DNA from 3 places in the Mesoaciditoga sp. genome. Region 2 is predicted to be linked to each of the others. Evidence: riboswitches for the same ligand, from Rfam matches in the RefSeq annotation. Region 2 holds a riboswitch; each other region holds the start of a gene.
What was found. A riboswitch is a leader RNA that binds a small molecule or an ion and turns the genes downstream of it on or off. The one in region 2 is predicted to bind cobalamin.
Positions count from the first base shown of each region.

Region 1: linked by a shared signal. The riboswitch ahead of ACXJIN_RS00845 (ATP-grasp domain-containing protein) and the one ahead of ACXJIN_RS02860 (ABC transporter substrate-binding protein) in region 2 are both predicted to bind cobalamin.
Region 3: linked by a shared signal. The riboswitch ahead of ACXJIN_RS04750 (cob(I)yrinic acid a,c-diamide adenosyltransferase) and the one ahead of ACXJIN_RS02860 (ABC transporter substrate-binding protein) in region 2 are both predicted to bind cobalamin.

Region 1 covers NZ_JBPNHS010000006.1:6,349-16,560, reverse strand. Annotated here, with positions in the region: gene ACXJIN_RS00870 (sigma-54 interaction domain-containing protein) at 71-2,026, shown strand; gene iadA (beta-aspartyl-peptidase) at 2,188-3,318, shown strand; gene ACXJIN_RS00860 (ABC transporter substrate-binding protein) at 3,340-5,172, shown strand; gene ACXJIN_RS00855 (ABC transporter substrate-binding protein) at 5,253-7,091, shown strand; gene ACXJIN_RS00850 (Nif3-like dinuclear metal center hexameric protein) at 7,190-7,981, shown strand; cobalamin riboswitch at 8,026-8,204, shown strand; gene ACXJIN_RS00845 (ATP-grasp domain-containing protein) at 8,255-9,274, shown strand; gene ACXJIN_RS00840 (succinate--CoA ligase subunit alpha) at 9,271-10,104, shown strand; gene ACXJIN_RS00835 (aspartate-alanine antiporter-like transporter) at 10,120-10,212, shown strand, end outside.
Region 2 covers NZ_JBPNHS010000014.1:7,432-17,643, forward strand. Annotated here, with positions in the region: gene pulA (type I pullulanase) at 1-2,529, shown strand, start outside; gene ACXJIN_RS02850 (C1 family peptidase) at 3,035-4,369, shown strand; gene hutU (urocanate hydratase) at 4,416-6,071, opposite strand; cobalamin riboswitch at 6,187-6,362, shown strand; gene ACXJIN_RS02860 (ABC transporter substrate-binding protein) at 6,453-7,343, shown strand; gene ACXJIN_RS02865 (FecCD family ABC transporter permease) at 7,367-8,341, shown strand; gene ACXJIN_RS02870 (ABC transporter ATP-binding protein) at 8,334-9,182, shown strand; gene ACXJIN_RS02875 (hypothetical protein) at 9,097-9,783, opposite strand; gene gyrB (DNA topoisomerase (ATP-hydrolyzing) subunit B) at 9,785-10,212, opposite strand, start outside.
Region 3 covers NZ_JBPNHS010000023.1:17,966-28,177, reverse strand. Annotated here, with positions in the region: gene ACXJIN_RS04775 (DNA repair protein RecN) at 1-1,514, opposite strand, end outside; gene ACXJIN_RS04770 (DUF2087 domain-containing protein) at 1,515-2,066, opposite strand; gene ACXJIN_RS04765 (ABC transporter permease) at 2,246-3,280, opposite strand; gene ACXJIN_RS04760 (ABC transporter permease) at 3,283-4,449, opposite strand; gene ACXJIN_RS04755 (ABC transporter ATP-binding protein) at 4,446-5,315, opposite strand; gene ACXJIN_RS04750 (cob(I)yrinic acid a,c-diamide adenosyltransferase) at 5,402-5,914, opposite strand; cobalamin riboswitch at 6,016-6,141, opposite strand; gene ACXJIN_RS04745 (HdeD family acid-resistance protein) at 6,236-6,775, shown strand; gene ACXJIN_RS04740 (formate dehydrogenase accessory sulfurtransferase FdhD) at 6,915-7,616, opposite strand; gene ACXJIN_RS04735 (SDR family oxidoreductase) at 7,720-8,721, opposite strand; gene ACXJIN_RS04730 (MarR family winged helix-turn-helix transcriptional regulator) at 8,741-9,193, opposite strand; gene ACXJIN_RS04725 ((2Fe-2S)-binding protein) at 9,429-9,740, shown strand; gene ACXJIN_RS04720 (FAD-dependent oxidoreductase) at 9,737-10,212, shown strand, end outside.

The sequences.
Region 1 (10,212 bases), on a different contig from region 2:
ATGCTCTGTAACATCGACGCCTAGGATGAGCAAGTATTAGGATATAATTATCATGAGGAGGGATGTTTGATTGCCAAAGAGAATAGGATTAGTTTCTTCAAAAAGCAACGTTTTGGAATTACTGGAGAACGAGCTTAGGCATATCTTAAAAGGTAAGGTGGAGTTTGTACGCTATATCGTAAATGAGAAAAATGTGCTTTGTGATGTGGATGTGGTGGTGTTGTCGGGGGGAGCTGTTGCCAAATACGTTTCAACTCCTGTGAACAAATCTGTCCCCATTTTAACTCCAAGACGTACGATAACACTCGCTGGATGGAGAAGGTTAAAATCCATTCCCGAGGGGACATCAGTGCTTGTGGTAAATGACACGAAAGAAACTGCCGAAGAAACCGTTAACCTTTTTAAAGAATTCGGTCTTCGCCTTAAATTTTATCCTTACTATCCTGGATGCGTTCGATTTCCAAAATGTAAAATAGCCATAACTCCCGGAGAAAGTAGATACGTTCCTTCATTTGTGCCAAAGATCGTGGATGTTGGGGATAGAATATTTGAACCTTCCACCATTTTAGAATTACTCTTCATGTTGGATTTGTTTAAGTGGGAAGATCTTCAAGAACTTTCCAAGTATTCAAAAACCGTTAAATCCACCCAACCCGCCCTTCAAAAATTCCTCTTTGATATGGCTGCCATAAGGCTTGATCTGGAAACTGTCCTTTCTATGGCTCGTCAGGCGGTGATGGCCTTTTCGAAGGAAGACGGGAAAATCGTTTTCTTCAACGAATTTGCCCGGGAATATGCCGGAATTGACAGCCGCGATGCTTCAAAAAATGCAAAAAAAGTGTTGAAAAAACTTGGAATAAAGTATGCGGCCAAGGAATTGCACAACGAAATAGTGGAAATAAACGATATGGAAATGGTGTTGAATTCAAAGACAACTCCCTTCGGAACCACGATCGTTTCCTTTTACCCTGTCGAACTTCACAGAGAGATCGAAAGAAAGCGAATGGTTAAAATAAAGAAATCAGGAATGATAGCCCATTCAAAATTCACCGACATCGTGGGAGGGCAAGAGATACAAAAGACGATAAAGCTCGCCAAGAAAATGGCTTTATCTGACGCGCCCATATTGTTGGAAGGAGAGAGCGGTACAGGAAAAGAGCTTTTCGCACAAGCCATTCACAATTATTCAAAAAGGAGTGGCCCTTTTGTTCCAATAAATTGCGCATCTCTTTCAGAAGAATTGTTGGAGAGTGAACTTTTCGGTTACGTTGAAGGGGCGTTCACCGGGGCAAAGAAAGGTGGAAAGTTGGGGCTTTTCGAGGTTGCAAACGGAGGAACGATTTTTCTTGACGAGATATCCGAACTTTCTCTCGCCTTGCAATCAAAACTGTTGAGAGTGCTTCAAGAAAAAGAGATCATAAGAGTGGGAGGAGTTCAGCTTATACCCGTAAATGTCAGGGTTATAGCGGCAACCAACGGCAATTTGTTTGAAATGATGGAAAGCGGCAAATTCAGAATGGATCTCTTTTATAGAATATCCACGTTTCAATTGAGGCTTCCTCCTTTACGTGAAAGAATAGAAGATCTTGAAATGCTAATTAACTTTTTGATAAGCAAGAATGGTTATGACATATTCATAAGGAAAGAGGTTTTACAAACGCTGAAAAAATACAAATGGCCAGGAAACATCAGAGAAGTGGAGAATTTTATCGATTACGTTGGAAACCTCTTTTCCGGTGAGATAGGATTTAATGAACTTCCGCCGTATCTTTCAAAAAGGATGCTTTTATCGGATGAGATAAGTGAGGAGGAAATAAGGGTTCTAAGATTTTTGAAAAACATTGGTAATTCAGGAAGGCAAAAGGTGGCAAAAGCTTGCGGGATGAACGAAAGAAAAACAAGGAAAATCCTGGAAAAGCTACAAAGAAAAGGTTTTATCTCCATAAGTCGCGGAAGAAATGGAACCAAAATTACAGAAATGGGCATCCAATTTTTAGAGACGAATTATATGAAAGATAGAGGATAAAATAGCGATTTTCATCTGCTTAAATTCCGATGTGTTCCAATTAAAGATCCATTTTATTTTTCTATCCTTCTTACAATCCTTCTTTTATCAATGAATATGGCATTCTCCTTTTAACTTAAAAAATGGCATGAATATTGCTATACATAAAAAGGGGATGCCATATGCTAAAAGTTTTGAAAGATTTAGAAGTTTACTCTCCACGTTATATGGGCAAGAAAAACTTGCTAATTTCTAACGGGATAATCGAAGACATCTTTGAAGAAGAAAAATACGCAAACATTCCCGTCAAAGATATGAAAGGAATGTACGCTTTTCCGGGCTTTATAGATGGTCATGTGCACGTAATAGGAGGAGGTGGGGAAGCGGGCTTTATTTCAAGAATAGAAGAGATAAAAACGAAGAAACTCTTAAAGTGTGGAGTAACAGGTGTAGTTGGACTTTTGGGAACTGATTCTGTTACAAGATCTTTGATATCTCTTTTTGCAAAAACCATGGCTTTAAGGGAAGATGGTATAAACGCTTACATGGTAAGCGGGTCTTATTCTTATCCGGTTAAAACTATCACCGGCAGTATAGAAAAGGATATGGTACTCATCGAACCTGTCATAGGTGTTGGTGAATTGGCTATATCAGATACACGGAGCAGTGGCGTTGATGTAAAGGAATTGAAAAGGGTTGCTCATGAAGTTTACGTTTCTTCGTTGATAGGAAAGAAAAGCGGAAAGATAATAGTCCATGTGGGCAAATTACCAACCAAGCTTTCTTTGCTCTTTGAAGCCGTTGAGGATGGGGAAATAAACAAAAATGTCTTTCTTCCCACCCATGTGAATAGGAATTACGAACTCTTAAAAGATGCAGCGAAATGGGTAAAAAGTGGAGGATACATAGATTTAACGGCAGTTGATGAAAAAAGTGGAAGCGTTTCTGTAAAAGAAGCGGTGAAATTCCTTTTAAAAGAGGATGTGAATTTGGAACATGTCCTTATCAGTAGCGATGCGCAAGGAAGTTTGCCTTCTTTTAATGGAAATGGAGATTTGGATTCTATAAGAGTATCAGATTGTTCCGTTCTGCTGAATTCGTTCAGAGAATGTGTAAAAACTGGAATGGGCGTTGAAGAGGCTTTAAGGATGTTCACTTCTAATGTTTCTGGTTTTTTTGGATTCAATTCTGGAAAAATTGAAAGGGGGAAGAGAGCGGATATACTTTTTGTGAATCCATCAGATTTAACGGTGAACGCTGTGATGGTGAGAGGGGAAGTTCATGCTTTGGATGGTAACAAGAGTGGTGTTTGAAAATAAAGGGAGGTGTTTATCTTGTCCAAGCGTTATTTCTTCTTAACGTTTTTAATGGTTTTGCTTGCGGGAGCTCTTGCATTCGCAACGGTTCCCAATCCGGATACGATCATTCAATTGACGGATAGCGATATAGTGAGTCTTGATCCGTTTTGGCCCTATTCGCCACCGTCCAACAACGTGGATTTCCAGATTTATGAGAGTTTGGTTCAATACGATGCTTCAAGCACATCTCGATTTCTACCGATGCTCTCTACCAACGTTCCTTCTGTAAAAGATGGAACGATCCTTGATAACGGCAAGACGTACATATTTCATATACGCCAAAATGTGAAATTTCATAACGGAGATGTACTTACACCTGAAGATGTGAAGTATTCTCTGGAGAGACTGGTAATATTCGATCGTTCTGGTGGTCCATCGTGGATGGTTACAAGGCCACTCACCGGTGTGGATAGCTTGGCTGATTTGGCGGTGAAATACGCTGGCGTGAAAAAATGGAGTGACATGATCGAAAATGGTTCTCTTAAACCAGAATATAAAGATGCCATTCTTAAAGCCTTCAATGTCCTGGATAAATCGATAGAGGTAAAAGGAAATGATGTGATCATTCACATGCCGAAACCTTATCCTTCCCTTATATCCATTCTCGCACATGGTATATGTGGTTCTTACATAATAGACAAAAAATGGGCTGTTGAAAATGGAGCGTGGGATGGGAAAGCTTCTACATGGTGGAAATATCACAACCCAGTCCGTGAAAAGGATCCCCTTTATTCAATTGCCAATGGCACAGGACCTTACGTTTTGGTAAAGTGGCAAAGAGGCGTACAGATAACGCTCCACAGATTTGATGGATATTGGAGAAAACCAGCTAAGATCAAAAACATCATAATTAAAGTTGTGAAAGAGTACACCACACGAAAATTGATGCTTGAACACGGAGATGCCGATATAGTAACCATCCCACAGCAATACATTCCTCAGGTGAAAAACATTCCCGGTGTTGAGGTCATCGAGAGGCTTCCAATATTGGGAGAAGATGCTGGCTTTATGACTTACACAATTAACACAAAGGGAAATCCATACGTTGGAAGCGGAAAACTTGATGGAAACGGTATACCTTCGAATTTCTTTAGCGATATAAACGTTAGAAAGGCGTTCTCTTACATGTTCCCTTATAAACTTTACATAAAAGAAGTATGGAATGGCAACGCCATTCAACCAAATGGTCCTATTCCAAAGGGAATATTCGGGTATGATCCTACAATTCCAACGTATCACTTCGATCTGCAAAAAGCCACAGAGTATTTCAAAAAGGCATTCAACGGTGAATTATGGAAAAAGGGATTCAAGATGTCCGTTGTGTACATAACAGGCAGTGTAACAACTCAGCAAGTGGCAGAGATGTTAAGTTTTTATGCAAGGAAGATCAATCCAAAATTCAGAATAGAGGTTAAATCTGAGATTTGGGCTTCGTACGTAAGAGATCGCCTGGAATGGAAGCTACCCTATTTCATGACAGGTTGGTTTGCAGACTATCCTGATGCCGATGACTTTGTATATCCTTTCCTTTACAGTAACGGCTATTATGGATTGACGCTTGGAAAGGGATATCAACAATTGGCAAAGAAAGAATTTGATCCTTTAATAGAACAGGCCGAAGAAACGACAAACGTTAAAGAAAGGCTGAAAATATACAGAGAACTTTCCGTGAAGGCTTACAAAGAAGCGGCTATAATGTGGCTATTCCAGCCGTTAGGCAATCATGTACAAAGAAGCTGGATACACGGATGGTATTACAATCCTATGCTTAGAGGAATGGAAGACTTTTACGCCTTATCGAAGTACTAAAACTTTGAGAAGAGCATATCGGGGTGCCTTCTTATGAAGGCACCCAATTTTAAAAAATGGAGGGATGAGATGTGAAGAAGATGCTGTTTTTAACCGCTATCATTTTGATGATGGGGGTATTCATCTTTGCGAGTGGGATGGCAAATCCAGATACCATAATCGAAGAAACGACTGGAACCATACCTTCGCTTGATCCAGCATGGTGTTACGATACCGCTTCGGTTGAAGCCGTGTCGCAGATGTACGATAACCTAATTCAATACGATGGAACGAGTTTGAAGAATTATCTTCCGATGATTTCAACGAACGTTCCTTCAGTGAAAGATGGAACCATTCTTGATAATGGAAAAACATACGTTTTCCATATAAGAAAGGGTGTTAAATTTCATAACGGCGATATTCTCACACCGGAAGATGTGAAATACTCATTTGAAAGGCTTCTCGTGTTAGATAGAAGTGGTGGAGCCGCCTGGATGATCGCCGAAGCGCTTTTTCCGACTATAGACGGAAATTACGTCGATTCAATAACTCAATGGGCTGAAAAATTTGCGGGTGTCAAATGGAAAGATATGTTTGATGAGAACAAAATGTTGAAACCGCAGTATAAAGATGCCATAGTGAAGACATTCAAGTTGATGGATAAAGACTTTGAAATAAATGGTGATACTTTGATAATCCATCTTCCCCATCCTTACCCGCCATTTCTTTCAATGCTGGCGCATTACGCTGGATGGACAAGTATAGAAGATAAAGAATGGGCGATCAAGAATGGTGCTTGGCCGGGGACGGCGGAAAATTGGTGGAAATACAACAATCCAACACGTGAAAAAGATCCCCTTTACTCCATAGAAAATGGTAGTGGTCCATTCATGTTGGACAGATGGACAAGAGGAAGGGAGATAGTCTTCAAGAGATTTGACGGCTATTGGAATACACCGGCAAAGGTAAAATACGCGATAATAAAACGCGTGCCCGAATTCACCACCAGAAAACTTGATCTTCAACGTGGAAACGCCGACATAATATACGTTCCAGAACAATACATGTCTCAGGTAGAGAAAATGGATGGAGTTCGCGTGCTTAAAGGATTCCCAACTCTAGAAATAGTCAGTGGATTTTTCAATTTCAATGTCAACGCAAAAGGCAAATCCCTCATTGGAAGTGGAAAGCTGGATGGAAACGGTATACCGCCAGATTTCTTCAGTGATATAAATGTCAGAAAAGCATTTGAATACCTTTTCCCATATGAAAAATACATAAATGAAGTGTGGAATGGAGAGGGAATGATACCTAACAGTTGCATTCCAAAAGGATTACTTGGTTACAGCAAAGACGTTCCATCTTACGATTACAATTTGCAAAAGGCCACTGAGTATTTCAAAAAGGCTTACAACGGTGAATTGTGGAAAAAAGGCTTTAAATTCACCATAGTTTACAACACCGGCAACCAGCAGAGAAGGTTGGCTTGTGAAATGATAAAGTTCTATGCTAGAAAGATCAATCCAAAGTTCCAAATAAATGTGGCAAGCGAATTGTGGGCATCTTATCTTGATGATGTGTTCGCGGGAAGGCTTCCATTCTTCGTTATGGGATGGACGGCGGATTACCCAGACGCTTACGATTTTGCCCAGCCTTTTCTTTCCAGTTTTGGAACTTATGGAGCTTTCCTGGGAAAGAACTTTAAGAAATTGGCGAAGAAAGAGTTCAATCCTCTTATAGTTGCCTCAATGAAGACAAGTATTCCAGAAGAAAGAGCCCAGCTCTACAAAGAGCTCGCAACGAAAGCACATGATTACGCCGTGGAACTTTACATGATTCAACCATTCGGTCATCATGTTGAAAGAACATGGGTAAAAGGTTGGTATTACAATCCAATGAGCTTAATGGCTGGATTGGATTTCTATAAACTTTCTAAGTGATGGTATACTTACCAGCGCGTCCAACGAAGCGAGCCGAGGGAGCCCCCGCCCTCGGCTTCGATTTATAATATAAAAAAATGGCAATTGGAGGAATTGAAATGAGAGTTAGCGAAGCGTTAAAGATATTTGAAGAGCTGGTACCATTAAATCTTACAGAAAAATACGATGCCGTCAATGGTCTTCAAATTGAAGGCGCAGATGTGGATGTCAAGTGTATTTTGACTTGTCTGGATGTTACACCGACAACTGTTAAGATGGCGATAGAACGCGGCTGTCAAATCGTTATATCTCATCATCAGCCAATAATTATCCCTTCAAGGACCGTTTTAAAATCTGATTGGTACGGCGAAATAGTGAGCCTGGCGTTGAAGCATGACATAACCATCTACAGTATTCACACGGCTTACGATTCCGTGAAAGGGGGATTGAACGATTACGTCGGAAAGCTTATAGGTCTTGAAAATATGCACCCTTTGCAGCATCATAACGGTGATCAGAGTAGCCCGCATGGAATGGGAAGAATAGGAGTGTTAAAAAAAACTTTGTCATTAAATGACTTTGCCAAGCAGGTAAAAGAAAAACTCAGCGCATCCACTTTGAAAATTGTAGGGGATGGGAAAAAGCCAATTCAAAAAGTTGCAATTGGAACGGGGAATGGACTGGCGCTGATAGATGATGTTTTGAAAAGCGATGTAGATGTTTACGTTACTGGAGATGTTCAGTATCGTGACATAAGGAAGATGGTTCAAAATAAGATGGCAATGATAGCAATCGAGCATGATGATACGGAAAAATTCTTTTCTAAATCGATAAGGGAAAAACTTGAAAGAAGGTTTCCTTACTTACAGTTCGTGGAGTTCAACGACAAATTTTATCATGTACTGGATTGATTAACTGCGATCGAAATGTTATAATCCGATTAACTTAAAAATTGAATACCTCCGAAGGTAAAGGTACTTAATAAGTTTAATAGGGAAGATAGTGAAAATCTATCACGGCCCAGCCACCGTGATCAGGGACGAAATCTGCAATAGCCACTGACTTTTTGTTGGGAAGGCGCAGAAAGTAGGATGATCTGAGAGTCGGGAGACCTGCCTTTATCCGGAGAGCTTCTCAACCTCTAGGGAGGAGTGAGAAGATATTTTATTGTTGGAGGTGATTTTATGAAATTGCATGAATTTCTTTCTAAAGAGATCATGCGCTCTTACGGAATTCCCGTACCAAAGTCCTTCCTTGTAAGAAAAGGAGAATCTCCAAAGAATTTTTTTCTTCCTTGCGTTTTGAAATCTCAAGTTTTGGTTGGAAGCAGAATGAAAAATGGTGGTGTGCTCTTCGTCAATACGCCTCAAGAGTTTGAACATGGACTCAAAATTCTTCTTGGAAAAAAGATAAAATATGAAATTCCATTTGGGGTGCTGGTTGAAGAAAAAATTCCAACAAAACACGAACATTATCTTTCACTAATTCTTGATAGGGATGAGAAGGATATCTCTCTTATATACTCAAATGACGGCGGAATTGATGTGGAAACTTCACAGAATTTTGTCAAAGGGCAATTCGATAGGATGGTAAAAAATATTGATCCAAGAACCGCGAAAATTGCTCTTATTTTGAGAAGAATAGCTTTAGAAAAAGATATAACACTTCTTGAAATAAATCCTCTTGGCGAAATGGAAAATGGAGAATTTATAGCACTTGATGCAGTTTTTTATTTAGACGATTCAGCAATTTACAGGCAATCCTGGGTCAAAAAATTTGCAGAAGAAAATCCTTATCCATTTAATTATGTTAAGTTAGAAGGAAATATAGGAATAATCGGGTGCGGAGCCGGCATAGTAATGGCAACCATAGATATGGTTAAGCTTTTCGGCGGTGAGCCAGCTGATTTTTTAGACCTTGGCGGAGGGGCTAACAAAGATGTTACAGTGTTTGCACTTGAAACACTTAAAGGTTATGGAATTAGAAAAACCATTATGAATATATTTGGCGGGATCACAAAATGCGATGAAATAGCGAGGGCTATTGTCGATTTCAAAAAGAGAAACCCAGATTACATGCTCTACGTTAGGTTAACCGGGACAAACGAAGAAAAAGCAAAAGAGGTATTAGAAAAAAATCATATTAATTATTACAACGACATGTATTCAATGGTGAAAAGCGCTGTGGCAGGTGATGAGATGTGATTACAGGAAAAGAAAGAGTGTGTGTTCAAGGAATGGGAAAATATGGAACGTTTCACGCCTTAAAGATGAAGGCATATGGTACAAATATTGTGTGTGGGGTTTCAAAAGGAAACAAACTGATGGACACTGATGGGATACCTGTTTTGAATAGTATGAAAGATGCAGTAATTAAATATGACGTTGATACTTCAGTGGTGTTCGTTCCAGCAATGTACGCAAAAGATGCTGTTTTGGAATCTATCGATGCTGGGATCAAGAAAATTGTGATTATAACCGAACACATTCCTCAGTATGACGCTTTACATTTATATCATGTTGCGAAAGAAAAAAATGTAAGAATAATCGGACCCAATTGTCCAGGATTGATATTGCCCGGAATAAGTAAAATAGGCATCATGCCGGAAAAAGCTTTCGTTCCTGGAGATATAGCTGTTATATCTAAAAGTGGCACTTTAATGTACGAAGTTTCGAATTATCTCTCATTGCATTCAAGCGGAATAAAAGTCGCCATCGGATTAGGTGGGGATCCCATTACGGGGACTTCAATTGCAGAAGTTTTTGATTGGTTAATTAAAGAAAACGTAACAAAAGTCAGGATCATAGGCGAATTGGGAGGAAATGAAGAAATAGATGGTATTCAGCATGCCCTTGATATAGGCTATAAAGGAGAAATAAAAGTCTTCTTTGCAGGAAGATTTGCCCCAAGAGGCAAGAGAATGGGACATGCAGGTGCAATAGTTCTTGGATATTTCGGAAGTGTAGAATACAAAGAAAGAGAATTAAAGAAATTGGGAATAACTGTTGCTCAAACAATACCAGAGCTTATTTAAAAGCAGAGAAAAGAAATGCTGTATGAGATCTTATCAAACCAATTCTTTTTGATTTTTTCAACAATTTTAATTGGTGTTGGAATCGGAAAAATTGAAATAGGAAAATTT
Region 2 (10,212 bases):
GCCATAGGAAGTGGCAAAACGGCTGCGGATTTTGGAGCCAAAACCGTCTTGATCGTTCATTACCATCGTTATGATAATAATTATTCCGGCTGGAATTTATGGATATGGCCTCATAAGCCTGTGAGCATACCGGGAGCAGCTTATCAATTTACGGGAAAAGACGCTTACGGAGAATACGCAATAATAAAATTTTCCCAAAAATACACTTCACTAGGATTTATTGTGAGATTAGATGATTGGAAAGCGAAAGACGTTTCTGTAGATAGATTCGCCGCTATACCACCTTCTGGAGTTGCAGAAATATGGGTTGTTCAAGGCCAACATGATTGGTACACTAACCCAAGCAAAATAGACATCTCTCCAAGGGCATTGGGATGCTTTTTGAACTCTTTAACGAAAGTTGATGCTTTTCTTACCAATGCCATAGAGACGAAAAACTGGAAAGACGAAGTAAAAGTGGTAATTGGCGGCGTGGATTGGCCTATAAAAAACGTTGCGCCTGCCATTCCCGGCGATATAACAAAGACTAATTATGTAGAAGTCACGCTCGCAAAACCGTTATCTGCATGGGATGTTTCCAAAAAGATGATTTTGCAAATAAAAGGCTTTTCAGATGCAACTATTTACGCTTATAAAGCACTCAACGATCCAATTTTTCACTATGATGGCCAACTTGGCCCGATTTATTCAGAACATTCTACCACTTTCAAAGTGTGGTCTCCCGTGTCTAAAAGCGTGAAGGTTTTATTGTACAAAAAAGCATCCGATACTATTCCTTATGCCACTTACACAATGAAAAGGAACGAATCAGGTGTTTGGAGTGTTAAGGTAAATGGAGATTTAAATGGGATTTATTACCTGTACCAGTTTAACTCCTATGGCAAAATCAGAAGGGCCCCAGATATTTATTGTTACGCTGCGGATATGTACAACAGAAAATCTATGGTAGTCAATTTAAACAAAACGAATCCCGCAAAATGGGCAGAAGATTCTTACAAAGGTTTGTCAAATCAAACAGACGCCGTAATATACGAAATGAGCGTAAGAGATTTCACTTCTTTGCCGAATTCCGGAGTTCCGAAAGAATATCGCAGTAAGTACATCGGACTAACCGTTCATGGCACCACATACGATAAGATTCCGACAGGCATAGATCATCTTAAAGCATTGGGAATAACGGACGTTCACCTCATGCCCATTCAAGATTTTTGGAATGAACCCTTTTACCAGTACAATTGGGGATACATAACGTATCTTTTCAACGTTCCAGAAGCTCAGTATTCAACTTTGCCTTCAAGCCCTGTTGCCACGATAAAACAAGTTAAAGAAATGGTTATGGCTCTTCACAATGCCGGCATAGGTGTGATAATGGATGTAGTTTACAACCACACGTCCGGCGTGGGAAAATATTCCGCGTTTGATCAGAGCGTTCCTTATTATTATTACCGTATAGATAGGAAGGGAGCATATCTCAATCAATCAGGTGTTGGAAATACCATCGCAACGGAAAATTACATGGCGCGCAAATTCATCCTGGATTCCCTAAAATATTGGTTAAAAGAGTACCATATCAACGGATTTAGATTTGATTTGCTTGGGCTGTACGATCCTCAAACCGTTAAAGAGATAGCCACTCAATTGAGAAAAATCGATCCCCATGTGATCCTGTATGGTGAACCCTGGGGTGGGTGGGGAGTAACTCCTCTTTTTGGCAAAGGGGATCAAAAAGGAATGCATATAGCCGTGTTTAACGATAATTTAAGAGATGGCATAATAGGAAGTGTTTTTGATCCAAAAGCAAAGGGATTCATGGAGGGAATGAAAAAGAACACGGTAATTGAAAGAGGAGTGGTAGGCGAAATAAACTACAGCGCGCTTATATCTGGCTTCACGCAAAATCCAGACGAAACTGTAAATTACGTTACCTCCCATGATAATTACACCCTCTGGGATAGGATAAACGCGGCTGAACCGAATTGGACGCTTGAACAGAAAAAAGCAGCGCAAAAATTTGCCAACGCCATAATACTAACATCTCAAGGAGTGCCTTTCTTGGCCGGAGGAGTGGAATTTGCCAGAACTAAGGGAGGCAATGGAAATAGTTACAATGCCGGTGACAGCGTTAACGGCTTTGATTGGTCACGTTTGAAGGCTTTCAGAGATGTCGATGAATACTACGCTGGATTGATAAAACTCAGAAGAAGCCACCCAGCTTTTAGAATGAACGATCCAAAGATGATAAAGGAGCACATCACTTTCTTCCCAAAACAGTTCAAACAAGTGACTAAATATCTGAGAATGCCTTTGGCCCTTGTTGCTTATGAAATAAAAGGAAATGCCAATGGTGACAGCTGGAAAAACATTCTTGTTATATACAACGGTGAAAGTAATGGTGAAAATTTCACACTTCCAAGAGGAAAATGGAACGTTGTTGTTAACGGAGAAAAAGCTGGCACAAAGATTTTAAGAATTGTATCGGGAAAAATAAGCGTTTCTCCGATTTCGGTTTATGTGCTTTATCAAAATTAAATTCTCAAATTATGTGAGTCAAATTGGAAAGTAGATTTACTTGTGAAAATTAAGAAACTAATCGTTTTTTGAGTGGATAAAAATTGAATTTGTTTCTTTTTGATTAAAAAACAGATAAAAATATGTCGTTTTGAGCCTGATTTTGAAACATTCATTTACATTATGGATAAAATAATGGAACGTTACTCGAAAATGTGGTATACTTTGTATGAAGTGATCATTACCGTCTGAGCGCTTCCTCCTCACCACCGCCCAAAGAAAATGGGCGGTCCTTTTTTATCCTTCTGAATCACCACGTGAAGAAAGCGCCAATCTTTCATAGCGATCCTGCCGATTAAATTTTTCTCGGGAAATTTCCAATTTACCCTTACTCATTTTTTCTCTTCATCTTTTACCAATTTAGTCATAAACCTATTTTATAAAATCTTGAAAAAATACGATTGTGACTTTTATTGGTTTTAGTGTTAAAATTGATATGGAAAAATTAGTTCGGGAGGTGAACAATTTGAATTTAACTTTTGAAGATGTTAAAAAAATGAAAGAAGAATTCTTATCTTCTCCAAAAAACCTGCTTGCAATGAACGCAGCTTCAAATAATTCAATAACAAAAGTTGCATTAAAAAGGGACTACGTTGCAAAGTATAATCATGTTTTTTCACATGAAATTCCATCCATGAGGATTACCAATCAAGAACACAGTGGCAGGTGCTGGATATTCGCTGGATTAAACGTTTTCAGATATGAAGCTGCCAAGAACTTGAATTTGGAACAGTTTGAATTTTCCCAAAGTTATGAGATGTTTTGGGATAAGCTGGAAAAAGCGAATTATTTTCTTGAAAGCATAATAAAAACGTCTTCTGAAGATCTTAAATCAAGGTTAGTTGCATGGCTGTTACAAGGACTTGTGGAAGATGGTGGACAATGGGGAATGTTTTCCAATTTGGTGAAAAAGTATGGCGTCGTTCCAAAAGAGGTTATGAAAGAGAGCTACAATACCAGCAATTCACAGATAATGAACATGTTGCTGAAAAGCAAATTGAGAGAAGACGCCATGCTGCTCAGGAAAATGCATGATGAAGGAAAAAGTGTGGACGAAATCATGAAAAGAAAAAAGGAGATGCTCAGCGAAGTTTATAACATACTCGCAGTAAACATCGGCGTTCCACCAGAAAGATTTGATTACGAATACAGAGATAAAGAAGGGAATTACCACAGAATTGAAAACATAACTCCGCAAGAATTCTTTGAAAGATATGTGAAGATAAACCTTGATAAGATGGTCAGCTTGATAAACTGTCCGACACCGGATAAGGAATACATGAAAACGTACACCGTTGATTTTTTAGGAAACGTGGTAGGTGGAGACGAAGTTGTGTATCTTAACGTAGATCTTGAAAGCTTCAAGAATATAGCTATGAAAGCCGTAATGGATGGAAAGCCAACGTGGTTTGCATCGGACGTTGGAAAGATGATGGAGAGGGAAAAGGGAATACTCGATACGGATGTATTTGATTTTGAAAATCTTTACGACGTCAACTTCAACCTCACAAAATCTCAACGTCTGGATTACGGAGACAGCTTGATGACTCACGCGATGGTTCTGTTAGGGGTTGATGTTACAGATGACAAACCTACTAAATGGAAAGTTGAAAACAGTTGGGGAGATAAAAACGGAAAAGATGGATATTTCATTATGGGAGAAAATTGGTTTGAAGAGTACGCTTATGAAATAGTGGTGGATGAATCCTATCTTTCGGATGAAATGAAAGAGGCATGGAAGGCAAAACCGATAGTGCTTCCCCCCCGGGATCCAATGGGTTCGGTGGCAAGAGTCATGTAAAAGAAAAAAAGCACTTTACTTTAAAGTAAAGTGCTTTTTTAGGAATTCACTTTAACATTGGAATGTCGATGCCTTTCTCTTTGGCCGTTTTTATGGCTATTTCGTATCCCGCATCTGCGTGCCTGGCAACTCCGCTACCAGGATCGTTGTTAAGCACTCTTGAAAGCTTTTCATCTTCCAATTTTGTGCCATCCGCCACACAAACCATTCCGGCGTGAATTGAATATCCTATACCAACTCCTCCACCGTGATGTACGGAAACCCACGTCGCTCCAGATGCGGTATTCAACAAAGCGTTAAGTATTGGCCAATCGGCTATGGCATCAGAGCCATCTTTCATGGCCTCTGTTTCTCTGTATGGAGATGCCACTGAACCGGTATCATGATGATCTCTACCTATGACTATTGGAGCTTTCAATTTTCCTTCTCTTACCATTTTGTTTATTTCGAGTCCAAATTGTTCTCTTTCACCTTGCCCGAGCCAGCAAATTCTGGCCGGCAACCCCTGCCAGTGAACTTTCTCGTGTGCCATCTTTATCCATCTTTTCAGATGATCATCGTATGGGAAGAGCTTTAAAACGACTTCGTCTGTTTTGTAAATGTCTTCTGGATCGCCTGAAAGTGCAACCCATCTGAACGGACCTTTACCTTCACTGAAAAGTGGCCTTATATACTCGGGCACATATCCAACGATTTCGAATGCATCTTTTGCGCCTTGATCGTAAGCGTTTCTCCTAATGTTATTTCCATATTCAAAAGCTTTTGCGCCTTGGCGTTGCATTTCGACCATGGCTTCTACGTGTTTGACCATCGACTCGTACACACGTTTCAGATAGCCTTCTTTATCTTTTTCCCTCATCTCATTTGCTTCTTCCAAGGACATTCCAGCTGGAATGTAACCGTAAAGTGGGTCATGAGCAGCCGTTTGATCGGTTACGATATCTGGAATGAATCCTTCTTTAACCATTCTTGGCAACACATCCGCTGCGTTTGCCAGAAGACCTATAGAAAGAGGTTCTCTTTTCTTTTTTGCTTCTTTTGCCATTTTCAAAGCTTCTTCGTAAGAATCCGTCCATGTGTCCAGATATGCGGTTTTTAGCCTTCTGTCTATCATTCTTTTATCCACTTCTACATTTATGACAACGCCATCGTTCAGTGTAACGGCCAACGGCTGTGCTCCTCCCATTTCTCCAAGACCCGCTGTAACTGTTATAGTGCCAGCGAGCGTTCCGTTAAAGTATTTTTGCGCGACGGCGTACAGGACTTCATACGTTCCTTGCAATATCCCTTGAGTTCCTATGTATATCCAACTTCCGGCGGTCATTTGTCCATACATTATAAGTCCACGTTCTTCAAGCTCTCGAAAATAATCCCAATTTGCCCATTTTGGAACGAGAAGAGAATTCGCTATCAAAACACGCGGTGCCCATTCGTTAGTTTTAAAAACGGCAACCGGTTTTCCGGATTGAACCAGCATGGTTTCATCCGTGTTCAGCCTTTTTAGGGTTTCAACGATGGCGTCAAACGCATCCCAGTTTCTCGCAGCGCGCCCCGTTCCACCATAGACTATAAGGTGTTCCGGATCTCTCGCTACTTCTGGATCTAAGTTGTTCATTATCATTCTCATTGGAGCTTCCGTTTGCCAACTCTTACATGTGAGGTCAGTGCCCCTTGGTGCTCTAACGACTCGTGGTCCTGACATATTTGCTCCCTCCTTCATGAATACTTAATTCTATTCTACACCATAAAAAAACAAAAAGAAAACCCTTATTGATCCATTTTAAAATCAAAACTTGAAAAATAGATCTTAGCGTGGTAGAATAATTTCGGAAACAGGTACGAGAAGTTTAAAAGGGAAGACCGGTGAAAATCCGGCGCGGTCCCGCCACTGTGATCGGGGACGACATTCGCACGATGCCACTGGGAAAACCGGGAAGGCGCGGATGGAGGAAGAACCGAGAGCCAGGAGACCTGCCTGTTTCGAGATACCCTCCCACTCGGAGAAAGTGTGTGGTATGGTTAAAAAGGGAAACCAGCCGACTAAAAAAGTCGGCTTTTTATTTTTCAAAAAGGAGGTTTTGCTATGAAAAAGTATTTGATAGTTGGTGTAATACTCGTTTTGGCGTTCACAATGCTTTTTGCCGTGCAGTATCCTTTAACGTTAGTTGATGATGCCGGGCACGTAGTTACATTCAATTCGGCGCCTCAAAGAGTTATCAGTGCGGCACCTTCCATAACAGATTTCTTATTGGAATTAGGGTATTCCAAAGATTTGGTTGGAGTGACGAAGTACGACTCTTACACAAAGGCAGCGAACATTGGCTTAATGTACCCACTGAACATGGAAAAAATTCTTTCTTTGAGACCAGACGTGGTTTTTATGTTTGGCGGATTTCAACTTTCACAATACCAACGCCTTGCAAAGATAGGCGTGAAAGCATTTGTTTTAAGTGCAAATAATCTTAATGGAATTTACAGAGATCTGCTGGATGTGGCAACCATTATGGGAGATCCACAAAAGGGACAAAAACTTGTGTCTGCGTTAAAAGAAAAGGTTTTGAAGATCTCAAAGGCAGCTTATAACGTGCCAATTGACAAGAGACCAAGGGTTTTTTACGGCAGCGCTGGAAAACAGATTTGGACGGCTGGCATGGGCTCTTTTTTAAATCAAATCATATCTTTAGCTGGTGGTGTCAACGTTACAGGTAATTACGCCGGACCTAACGGATGGCTACCCGTAAGCCCAGAATTTGTAGTTTCTCAAAACCCAGATATCATATTGGTGCCTTACTACGCTCCCAATGGTCAAAAAGCGGCTATCAAAGCTTTTGAAAGTTATCCCGCTTTTAAAGATCTCAAAGCCGTTCAAGAAGGACATGTTTATGCTATAAATGGAAATATCGCATCGCAGCCTAACACAAAGCTTGTAGGACTATTAGAAGAGCTTTACAATATTTTCAGCAAAGCATGGTAAAGTTTAAAAGGGGAAGGGGCTTTTTGATCGCCCTCCCCATTTTAACGGCCTTTGTTCTACTGAATTTGGCATTTGGTTCTGTTTACATTCCCATCTCAGATATCTTCAAAAGTTTGGTAGGTATGAAGGTTTCTAACGTTCAAAATGTTATCATATTGCAGCTTCGTCTTCCGAGAATTTTGCTCGGATTAGGAGTGGGTGCGGCATTGGCATCGACGGGTAACGCTTTTCAAGCCATGATGAAAAATCCTTTGGCCGATCCATATATTCTTGGAGTTTCGTCCGGAGCGGCCTTTGGTGCCATTTTGATAAATGTTTTAGCGCAAATGTACAATCCGAATTTGATATTTTACACGTGGATATTTGCCTTCATTTTCGGCATATTGGCCGCCGCTATAACTTATCTTGTAGCGAGAAAAAATGGAAAATTACCGGTAACAGAATTGATTTTAAGCGGTGTAATGGTGAATCTTCTTTTCAGCGCAGGGGTAACATTTTTGATAGTCTACGGATGGAGAAACGTTCAAATGACGTCTTTCTGGCTTTTGGGAAGTTTGGCAGGAAGTGGTTGGAATTCCGTAATTTTGGTAGGAGTGGTTTCAACCGGAGTTTCGCTTTTTTTCACATTAATTGGAAAATATCTGAACGCAATGACCGCCGGGGAAGAAGAAGCCATCCACGTTGGGATAAGAGTGGAACTTTTAAAAGTTACCGTTTTCGTAGTTGGAACATTTGCCACCGCCGTAGCTGTTTCTGCGTCTGGAATAATTGGTTTCGTTGGACTGATAATGCCTCACATAGCAAGACGCCTTTTTGGAACAGATCACAGAATTTCAATACCAGCAAGTGCCGTGCTGGGAGGAGTGTTTTTAGTTGCATGCGATTCAATAGCCAGAACGGCTTTTACACCAGCAGAAATGCCAATAGGAACGATAACCGCCTTAGTAGGCTCTCCAATATTTATATACATTCTCAGGAGGCGAAGAAAGGTTGTATGAGGTAGAAGTTGAAAATCTCGAATTTTCCTACAGCGATGGCAAAAAAGCCCTGAATGGCATAACTTTTTCCGTCAAAAAGGGTGAAATTATAGGAATAATAGGACCAAATGGTTCAGGAAAGACCACTTTGGTAAAGGCATTAAGTGCCATTTTGCCTTATAATGGTAGTGTAAAGGTGAAAGGTAAAGAAGTTAAAGAGTACTCAAAAAGAGAACTCGCGCAATTGGTTGGTGTGGCCTCTCAAGAATTCACACCGGCCTATGACATGAAAGCAAAAGAAATAGTGGAAATGGGAAGAATTCCCTACACTGGATTGCTTGGGAAATTGTCATTAAAGGATGAAGAAATAGTTAAACATGCCTTTAAGGTGTTGGGAATAGAAAATCTCATGAACAGAATGTTTTATTCGCTAAGTGGTGGTGAAAGGCAAATGGTTTACGCCGCAAAAGTGTTCGCGCAGGATCCTGAAATACTTATTTTGGATGAAACAACTGCACATCTCGATATCGGCCACGTTGAAGTACTGTTGAATAAGATATTAAGAGCTTTCAAAAAGAGAAAAAAAACCGTTTTGGCAACATTCCACGATATAAATCAAGCGATCATCTTTTCAGACAGGCTACTTGTGATAAAAAATGGAAAGTTGTTCGCCAAAGGCTTTCCAAACGATGTGATCAACGAAAAACTCATTTACGAGGTTTATTCTGCTTCATGCTCAATAGTTAGACATCCACAAAGTGAAAAGGTGAATGTTCTCATGAATCTGGAAGATGAACGAAATTATTTCCAATCTGAAGATATCTTGACCCTATCCGAGAATCACCAACAAGTTTTAAAATAACCTCTTCTGTGCTGTTATTCAAATCAAATTTTTGCACTTTCACTGAGACTCCTCTGGTAAAGTACAGAGTTTTCTTCATCAAATCCACCTCTAAAACTTCTTTTTTAAACCATGAAGGATACGACAGCACAGCGTTTATATCACGAACAATAGAGGTGTTTATTATCCTATAATCGTTGAAATTCTCATTTCCTATGTCAAAAAAAATCTTGTATCCTGTTGCTTTATACAATTCAGATGAAGGAATTTTTAAAAGGAAATACCCATCTCGAGAAATCAAAATGTACTCTCCATTAGCGTAAAGCACACAGCATATCTTTCTCTCTTTTACACTTAATAAGGCAATTCCTTTTCCTAAATACTTAATCGTATAAGATTTTATAAATGGATCGTAAGGAACCTTCAATTTTGAAAGGTGAACGCCACCTATTGGCATTACTCTCGTTCTCAAGTAAGAGGGGTTGATGTAATTCAACCCCTTAATCTGTAAATTGTATACAACCGGATCTAAGCTTAAAGATAAAAGTGCTTTTATCAAAAGTAGAACTACGATGAAACCTATTATTCCCAAAATAAAACGTGTTCTTACTGCAAAACCCATTTCACACGTCTATGTTAGTCGCGTTCAGCGCATGTCTTGTTATGAAATCTCTCCTGCTTTCCACATCATTTCCCATGAGTATCCTGAAAATATCGCTCGCATATTCCGCATCTTCTATTTCTATCTTCATCATTTTTCTGGTTTCTGGATTCATGGTTGTTTCCCACAACTGTTCCGGGTTCATTTCACCAAGACCTTTATACCTCTGAACGTCAAATTTTTGACCGTTGGCCTTTAAATCATCGACTATTTTTTTCAACTCTTCATCTGAATAAGCGTATGAATGCTTTTTACCATAACTCACTTTATAAAGTGGAGGAACAGCGGCGTAAACCTTTCCTTCTTCTAACAGCGGTCTCATGTATCTGTAAAACAACGTCAACAAAAGTGTTCGTATGTGGGCACCGTCAACATCCGCATCTGTCATTA
Region 3 (10,212 bases), on a different contig from region 2:
TCCTTTATCTCTTCTTTTCTCATCTTGCCGTCGAGTTCCCTTATAACCGAATAAGTTTTTCCGTCTTTTACATGTTTTTCCACTTTAAAATGTTTGTCAGCAATGGCCGCTATTTGCGGCATATGAGTGATAACTATGAGTTGAGTATCTTTTGAAATCTCTTTGAGTTTTTCAGCCACCACGTCAGCCGTTCTCACTCCCACGCCTGATGCAACTTCATCAAAGACAACCGTCTCAACCGGGAGCTTTCTTCCAAGCGCCGCTTCCAATGCCAAGTAAAATCTTGCCATTTCCCCACCAGAGGCTATTTTTGAAAGAGAAACAGAACCCAACCCCGGGTTCATGGTTCCAATAAATTCAATAGAATCAATGCCATTTTCTCCAAAATCCGTTTTTGTATGAAGAAACTCAACTTTTGCATCTTTCATCCCCAGATCGTGAAGATTCTTCTCCGTGTTATCCAGCAACTTTTTCGCCGCCTCTTTCCGCAACTCTCTTATGTTTGTGGCAAGTGGCGTCATTTCGTCTTTGAGTTCTTTTAACCTTTTTTTCGCTTTTTTTAAAACACGGGCTTTCTCACTTAACTGTATCATGTGCGATTGAAGCTCTTCGAATCTTTTTCGAACATCCTCAAAAGTCGGTCCATACCTTCTTCTAATTCTTTCAATATCCTCTATTTTTCTTTCAAGCTCTACAACTCTTTCTTCATTTACATCCTGTTCCATTCCATAGTTTTCTATTTCTTTTTCCAATTCCATTATCTCATCTTCTATTGTTTGAGCATTTTCAAGGAAAACCTCTGCTTTTTCATCAAGTGTACGGAGACTTTTCGCCTTTCTTACCAGATTCGTTATCGAATCTTCAAGCCCACCTTCCCCACTTATGAAATAAAGCATTTCCTGAACGTTTTGGATTATCTGTTGCGCATTGGATAGGCGTTTGTATTCAGAAAGCATCTCCTCGTACTCCTCATCACTTATTAAGGCTCGTTCTATTCTTTCAACGTCTTTTTCAATTTCTTTTATTTCTTCTTCTATTTTTGAAAGTTCTTCCCTTTGAAGCGTTTTTTCTATTTGAACGTACTCTTGAAAAAGTTTTCTGTAAGAACTCAGAATTCCATTTATTTTCGGTTCAAACAAATCCACAAAACTCATGTGAGTCTTTGGATCGCGCAAAATACCAGCTGCACCCTGAGAGTGTATGACAAGTTGGGATTCGATAAAGTGCCTTAACTGGGCAATGGTAACCAGTGAACCATTTATTTTCGCGCTCGTACGAGATGGAGAGAATTTGACAGAAACTATTTTTTCCCCATTATCTGTTTCGAAAAGACCTTCAACTTCACTTTTTTCCATAAGTGTGGAAGGCCTTTCACCATACAAAGCGCGCAAAGCAGAAAGGAAAAGAGATTTTCCCGCACCTGTTTCTCCCGTTACAACGTTTAATCCTTTAGAGAATTCGAGGCTTATCTCGTTAAAAAGCACGAAATTCTTTACGTGTATTTCCGCTAACATTCACATACCCCTTTTATAGCTCGAACCATCCTTTGTTCTTTTTATAAAACCATAATCCACAAGATACCTTCTTATGGCTATGTAATCATCATAAATTGGCGCCAAAATGGCGTTCACTTCACTTTCGTTGTACAATTGCCCTTTCTTGAATTCTCGTGAAATTTCTTTTAAAACGTAAAATTTGAAGGAATATTTTGAGGGCATCGTTTTGAGAGAGCCATCTTCGTTGAAAAATCTCCTTTTCACTTCTTCTTGCCATATTCTCCCTAATGCCTTTGCGTCTTGGTTGAAGATCTTGTTTTTGTATTTTGCCGGAATGAGTTCTAAAAGCTGCGTGTGTTTCCTTATCTTCCCATTTTCCATGAACTCCTCTGTTTTCTCCACCACGGCTTTTCCAATTCCTTTTATCCCACTAAGATTTTCAACATTCAATCCGATTTTTTCTATCATTTCAGCTGCAAAACGATAAGTGCGAGCTTTAAAAGGCTCTCCAAGGAAATCCTCCATATCTGCCATTTCTTTGAAAATTTTTGCAAGCTCCAACTTTTTCATGTATTTTTCACTCTCCGAAGCGATTATAACACCGAAGAAAAATTCATTTTATGGTTTCTCAATCAAGAACAGGACACTCTATACTTATATGTCCTAACAAGCACTTCAAGGATAAAGATTAGCGTCCTTTTAAGACGCTTTATAATATGACAACATAGCGTGAGTTAAAATTTCAAGAATCATTCTGCTTTAAAGAGTTTTCCAAATCCAATTAAAACAAGGATGAATCCCGCAAACATGAGAAATACCATATCGTAAAAACTTCCAATTGGCATGGGCCTAAGTCCAAAAGTGTATTTCATTGAATTAACCATGTAGATAAGAGGAAGAGAATATGCTATTTTTTGCATGGATTTTGGCATGGTTTCCACAGGAAAGTAAACACCCGAGAAAAACATGGCAATGGTGTACACAACGCTTGATATTTCACTCGCAATTTTCGCGTTGGGTGAAAAGAATAGGATTATCATGCCTATACCCATCATTCCAAAAGTTGAAGAGATGACCAAAATGGAAAATCTTGCCACATTTATATCGTAGTGCGTCCCAAAAACAAGTATTGCAACGAAGAGAAGAAAAACAATTGAAAGGTAAGTTTCTATCACCTTTTCGAGAATAAAAGCACCGTAAAATTGCCATTTAAACAGTGGAAATGTCCACATCTTTTTGATCACTTTTTTGTCCCTTAAATGAGCCAATGATGCCGTCATGGAAAAAATGCCAGCTGAAAAAATGCTTAGGGCAAGTATTCCTGGAATAAGGGTATCAAGATATGAAAGTTTTTGGCTTGAAAAACTCACATCTTTGCTGACAACCTTTATCACAGGAGTTACTCCATTTTTTTCGTTCAAGAATTCCGTTAGTCTCTTTCCCAAAGAAACGTAATACTCATTTGATTGAGCATTTGAAGGATTTAAGTATAAAATCATAGAGTTCGAAGCGGAAAGGGTTATCCCCATATCCATCTTGCTTTTTATAACAGCTGTTTTCAAATTCTTCAAATTTCTAAATCTTACAAAGCTTACATTCTCAATCTCAGGAAGCTTCTTTATTCCCATTATCCCGATCTTCACATTGGAAGAAGTGTAAAGTCCTGAAAATACAAAGCCAAAGATTATCAAAATCACAAGTGGGAAAAAGATGTTAAAAAAGATGTTCATTCTATCTCTGATCGCGCTAAGTGTTAAAGCCACAAATGATGACCAAAATCTCATCTTTAAACCTCCCACTTGAACTTTTTAACGCTGTAAAAAAGCGTAAATGCAGCCCATCCCAAAGGAACAAAAATATTCAAATAAAGGGGCGTGGTTGAATAACTTACTCCCATAAGCGATCTTAGTCCATTTGCCAAATAAGTGGTTGGCAGTGAATAGGCCATGATCTTTACGATAAATGGCACGTTATTTACAGGAAAGAAAAGTCCTCCTAAAAACATAAAGAGGAAGTTTAATATGTTGGCAATGGCATTTCCGGAGTTTGCACTTTTAGAAATGCTCGCCACAAAAAAACCAAATGGCATCGTTGAAGCAATGACAAAAAGCATAAATGCAATGGAAATTGCGTCTATTTTAAGATGAGCTCCAAGTGCGATCCCTGTTATCAAGATTAAGGTAATTTGGATGAGTTCAAGAAGAATATTGGAAAGCGACATCCCAAGCACATAATCAATTTTTGTTATAGGGGAAACAAAGAGCCTTCTCAAAACTTTTTTCTCTCGCTGAACCAATAAATCGTCAGTTACGCCAAAAAGTGAAACCGTCATAAGAGCCATGACGATTATTCCAGTGGTCAAAAAGTCAACGTATGAGAATTTTTCCCCATTTCGTGTCAGATATTCTATCTTTAAAGATATAGCGTGTTCTTTCTTCATTTTCCAAAATCTTTTGTTAAATGAAGAAAGAACCGAATCTAAAATTGAAAAAGCGATATTTGAACTTTGACTATTTCTACGTTTGTATATCGTAACAATTGGATCAGCTTTTAGAGGTAATTTTGCCATTTTTGCGTACACCAAAGAATCGAAGTCTTTTGGAATGACCATTACCGCATCTATTTTTTCATCCTTTAAATCTTTCAAAAAAATTCCAAGTGCCTTTGTTGTAGTGGCACTTTCCAGATAAGAAATGGGACTCCTTTCACTTTTATGAGCTATTTTTTCTAACGTGGTGGTAATGTAACTGGCAAAATCAAGATTTGTTCTTCTAAAAGTGGTATTCTCGTTTACAACGGCAATCCTTACATTTACGGATTTTTGAACATTGGAAAAGACGCTAGCCAATATCAAAAGAAGCAAAATTGGAAAAATGATCATCCAGAAAAGGGCGGAAGGATTTTTAACGCTTGCTGTTGTTAATGCTTTAAAAACGCTGAAAGTTCTTTTCAATCTCTTAAACTCCTTCCAGTTAATTTCAGGAAGACGTCTTCGAGATTTGATTGCCTCACGATAAGATCTCTAACTTTTACTTTCCTTTTCTCAATCCAATCAAGAAAAATTTTCATGGTTTTTGGAAGATCACAAGCCTTCAAAAACACTTTAGACTTTCCAAATTCAACTTCATGAAGTATTTCCTTTAGCTCTTCCTTCAAGCTTTCATTGACATCCAAATGAGCTTCTATTATTCTTTCTTCACCAAAAGCGTTTATCAACTCTTGTACACTTCCGCTGGCTATTATCTTACCGTGATCCATTATGTAAACGTAGTCGGATAAAAATTCGGCTTCTTCCATATAATGAGTCGTGAGAAAGATCGTTTTACCTTTTTCTTTTAAATTCACTATCATGTCCCATACGTTTCTCCTCGCCTGAGGGTCCAGTCCCGTTGTTGGCTCATCCATGAAAATGAGATCGGGATTTCCAGCCAACGCAACGCCTATGGCAAGGCGTTGCCGTTGTCCACCGGATAATTTCTCAACTCTTGTATTTTTCTTATCTTCAAGGCTCACTATTTTAAGGATTTCCTCTATTCTTAGCCCACTGGAGTAGAATCCTCTAAAGGTCTTTAAAGTTTCAACAACGCTGAGATGCTCAATGAAGTTATTTTCTTGAAGCACGACACCAATTCTTTCTTTCAAACTAAGCGGAATTCCATTTTTTATGTGTGTTCCGAAAAGAAACACATCTCCTTCATCGTGTTTTTTCAATCCTTCCAATATTTCTAAAGTTGTCGTTTTACCGGCCCCGTTTGGTCCTAACAACGTAAAAACTTCTCCCTTGAAGACATCAAATGATATGCCATCGACCGCTTTCACATCACGATAATGCTTTTTAAGATTTTTTACCTTTAAAATGCTTTTTTTTTTCCACTTTTTCCCCCAGCATTCGAAATCAAATGGTCCTATTTTTCTATTCCAACTCTTTCTTGGACTCCCGCATTGAAATAATGCTTGATCTCTTTCATTTCAGTTACCAAATCAGCCATTTTCATCACATTATCAGTGGCATATCTACCGGTTAAAATTATCTCGGTTGAAGAAGACTTTTCTTTTATAAGCTTTAGAATATCTTCTTCTTTTATAAGCCCTAGATAAATAGCCACATTGACTTCGTCCAACACCACAACGTCGTATTTTCCGCTGGTGACTTTTTCTTTCGCTAATTCAAGAGTTTTTGCTGCCGCTTCTATATCTTCTTTTTTCGGACCGCCTATTACGAATTCTGGCCGTCCGCCTTGATAGAATTCTATTCCAAGTTTTTTAAAACTTTCCAATTCGCTCGTGTACTGACCCTTCATAAACTGAATAAAAGAGACTTTCAATCCAGCCCCTACGGCTCTCACGCTAAGACCGATGGCGGCGGTGGTTTTCCCTTTTCCATTTCCCGTGTAAACTTGAACGTATCCTTTTTCCATTTGAAGATCACCTCATTTAAATTTTTTTGGCAATCATGGAAAAGAGGCAAAAAGTGCAGAATAGTTTTCACCAGCCTCTCTCCACGAAGGCGTGGTGTCATGAGTTTCCCGGCTTCCGGTTTCATCCTACTTCTCATGCCTTCCCGAACATTTGTCAGTGGCTTTGTTATGAGTTTCGTAGCCGGTCACGGTGGCGGGCCCGCCCTGGATTTTCACCAGAGTTCCTCGTAGACTGGGAAATTATAGCATATGTATGCTATGATCTACTTTGAAAGATGGTTTAAAGATGAAAAAAGTTAAGATGAAATAGGAGGAACTGCCATGATTTTCGAAAAAGAAGTCTTACAGAAATTCTCAAAACATTCAATAGTTGCTGGAATATTGATGGTAATAGTTGGAACTCTTGGGATTTTAATCCCTCCAATAATGAGTCTGAGCGCGGCGGTTTTCTTTGGTAGCGTTCTCGTTACAAGTTCCATTTTCACAGCGTACGCCACTTTTAAAAGTTACAAAAAATCTCACGGTGCCTGGCTCAAATCTGTTGTGCTTTTTATAACTGGTTTGCTTATGCTCATTTTCCCCGGAATTGGTGTTGCAGCACTGGGTATTATGTTTTCAGCTTACCTGTTGATCGATGCTTTTTCAAACTTCACTTTTGCATTCGATATAGCTGGTTCGAAATTGAGCGCATTGCTTGCCATTTTAAACGGTACGCTGTCCATATTCTTGGGAATTTGGATGATAATGGGATGGCCTTTCAGTTCCATATTTTGGGTTGGGTTGATCGTTGGCATAAGTTTGCTTTTCGATGGGTTTGAACTTATAATGCTGGGATCAATTGCAAAAAAAGGAAACTTCTAACTCACATTGTGCGTTAATGTTACAAAACGTTTCAAAAAATTAAATCGCAAGCTTGAAAACCCCAACTAAAAGAGCCAAGACGTTTTGACAGAACTTCGAAAAAATTGTTCTTCGTAATATTCACGCACAACATGAGTTTTTAAGATTTAGAAGTCTTAATTCTTTCAAAACAAGAGTAAATGTTTGCCCTATTTTGACGGGCAAAGCCAATAAGAGTTATACCACGTTTTTTTGATTCATCAATCGCTTCAGCCGTGACGGCCGCTTTGGTTACGATGAATTGAATGCCTATTTTGGCACATTTTTGAACGATTTCAAAATTCACCCGTCCCGTTAAAAAAAGGGCGGGTATTTCTATTTTGTTTGGATGAAAAACCAAAAAGCCAATGCACTTCTCAATAGCGCTTTGACGTGAAACGTCTTCACAGATGTAAACGTATTTTCTTTCTTTTAAATCAAAAATGCCTGCTATGTGGCATCCCCCAGTTTCCAAGAAAAATTCTGAAGAGCTGAGTAAATCTGCCATACTTGTGGATATCGTTTTTATATCCACACAGTTCGCGTTGCATTTTCGTTTTGTGTTTAACCAAATTTTTTTAGAATTGTTTTGCTTCACTTTAACCTTTGATGTAAATATATTCACATCCACATTCGCATCACTTATGAGTCCCTTACAGTAAAGGTATCCAACAACAAGATATTTAAGATCTTTTGGGGTACACGAAATCGTACCAAGGGTATTTTCGTTGAAAAGTATTTCGATCCTCTTTTCTTCGATAACAACGTCTTTCATCTTTTTGGATCCTTTTTCATATATCCTTAAGATTTCCGTTTTTCTCATCATTTTAATCACTTCGCACAAATAAAATTTTCGTCTGCTTTGCCGACGCACTCCCCATAAATATGGTCGGATTTCTTACATAAAAATGGTTTCAGAAACAAATTCATAAAATTGCCAATTTTTGAGCCCTATTTTCAAAATTCACAAACCACTTTACCGTATCTTGAAGCGTCTCAACAAAAGGCCTTGGGACGTACCCTAATTCCTTCGTTGCTTTTTCGTGAGAAAAAGTATAATCCATGCTCAACGTATGGACAGAGTAAGGAGTGAAAATTGCTTTTTTCTTCCCTAACACGGATGTTGCCAATGAAAAATACGACAAAAGCATCGCATTTCCTTTTCCCAATATGACAAACGGTCCTCTTTTGCCGGTGATTTTTCTCAATTCTTCCATCATTTTATCCATTTCCACTTTTTCGCCGCTCAGTATGTAAGCTTCCCCTTTTTTGCCTTTTTCACATGCCTTTATCGCTCCATCTGCCACATCACGAACATCTACAAAATCAAAAGAGCCTTTTATTCCTATTGGTAGTTCATCATGTAAAAATTTCAATATCATCGTACCCATCTCTGATTTTTTGAAATCGTAAGGTCCCACTATTCCTGTCGGACATACGGTGACAACATCAAGTCCACTTTTTGTCGCGTTCAGCACTTTCAGGGCAGCAAAAGCTTTTGTCTTTCCATACACTCCTGTCGTCAGTTTGGGATCAAATGGAGTATTCTCATCTATAAAACTTCCACGCGGCAGCTCCGCAAAAGCATGAACGGAACTCATGTAGAGCACCCTTTTAACTTTAAAGATTTTCGCAGCATTTAGAATGTTTTCAACACCCTTTACATTCACACTTTGAATTAAACCTTTCTTTTCTGCACCTATACTTATCAATGCTGCTAAATGATATACGAAATCCACGCCTTCGACAGCTTTTTTCACATCTTCAAAATTTCTGACGTCTCCTTCTACCTTTTCAACATTTAATCTCTTCAAAGGGGTTAAATCATCATCTTTCAACACAAGAACTCTCACTTTTTCGCCCCTCTGAAGGAGTTTCCTAACAATAACGTTCCCCACGTGCCCAGTTGCACCGGTAACAAGTATCATCTCTTCACCTTCACATACGTCATGGTGCACTTTTTGCGCTTTTTGAGGAATTGAAGATCTTTATCATCCTGAAAAATCCATCTGATATCACATCTAAGTCTTTTGGTGGTATTCTTTCCATGACGTCATTTATCACCTTCTCAAAATTTTTCACCGTCAAGTCGAATAGCCTTCTTCCTTTATCGGTAAGTTCTACATTTATTACCCTTCTATCATCGCTATTTCTCACCCTTTTAAGGTATCCCTTTTTCTCCATACCGTCTACCAAAACTGTAACGTTGGACTTCGCTATTGAAAATGCCCGGGCAAGCTCGCTCATCTTCTTACTGGATTTCATGCCAATATACATAAGTATGTAAAACTCCATCGTCTTCAAATTTTCAGTTTCCTCGCAGCTTGGAAGTATTTTCGTAAAATTGATGATAAGGTCAAAAACCATTTCCAATATCTTTTTGCTCTCGTTCTTTTCCATCTTATCCTCCTCCGATTTGTTAGACTGACAACGAAAATAAAAGTTCAAAAAATGAACAGTTAAAAATAAAAACTAATAAATATATTCTGACATCCTATGTGACACGACCGTGTCTTCGATATTTTCACCAACATTTTCCAAATTTTTACACATGGCGCGAGTAAAAAAATACCTAACAAATGCTTTATAATATCGATAGCATTTTACAATTTGTTAAAGAGGAGGAGGAAGCATCTTGGAAGGAAGGATAGAGCAACATCCAATACTTCAATTCAAGAGAAAGAAGAAAATTAAGTTTTATTTTGAAGACAGAGAAATAGAAGCTTTTGAAGGTGAAACAGTTGCGGCGGCTCTTCACGCGGTAGGAATAAGGGTGTTAAGACACACACCTAATTTGGGCAGGCCGGCGGGCCTCTTCTGTGCGATAGGAAAATGCTCGTCATGTCTGATGGAAATAGACGGTATTCCAAATGTCAGATCTTGCATGACAAAGGTTAAAGAAGGAATGAGAGTCAGGAGGCAAAAGGGAAAAGGTGATGTGCTATGAATACCTATCAAGCTGTGATAATTGGCGGCGGGCCGGCCGGCATGATGGGAGCAATAACATTAGGTAACCATGGCGTGAAAACGATCATTCTGGACGAAAACGAGAATATCGGAGGGCAACTTGTAAAGCAAACTCACAAGTTCTTCGGTGATCATGCCCACTACGCTTCTACAAGAGGGTTTGAAATAGCCCAAAAACTAGATGAAGAAATCTCAATGAATGAAAACATCAAAGTTGAAAACAACGCAACGGTTATAGGGATTTATCCAGACAACACCGTTGTTTACACAAAGAATGGACAAGAACACAAAATTCAAGCTGAAAAGATTCTTATCGCAACGGGTGCCATGGAAAAACAGCTTCCGTTTATCAACTCAGATCTTCCCGGCGTTTACGGTGCTGGCGCTGTGCAAACGCTCATGAACGAGTACGGTATTATGCCAGGCAAACGCTTTCTTATAATAGGTTCTGG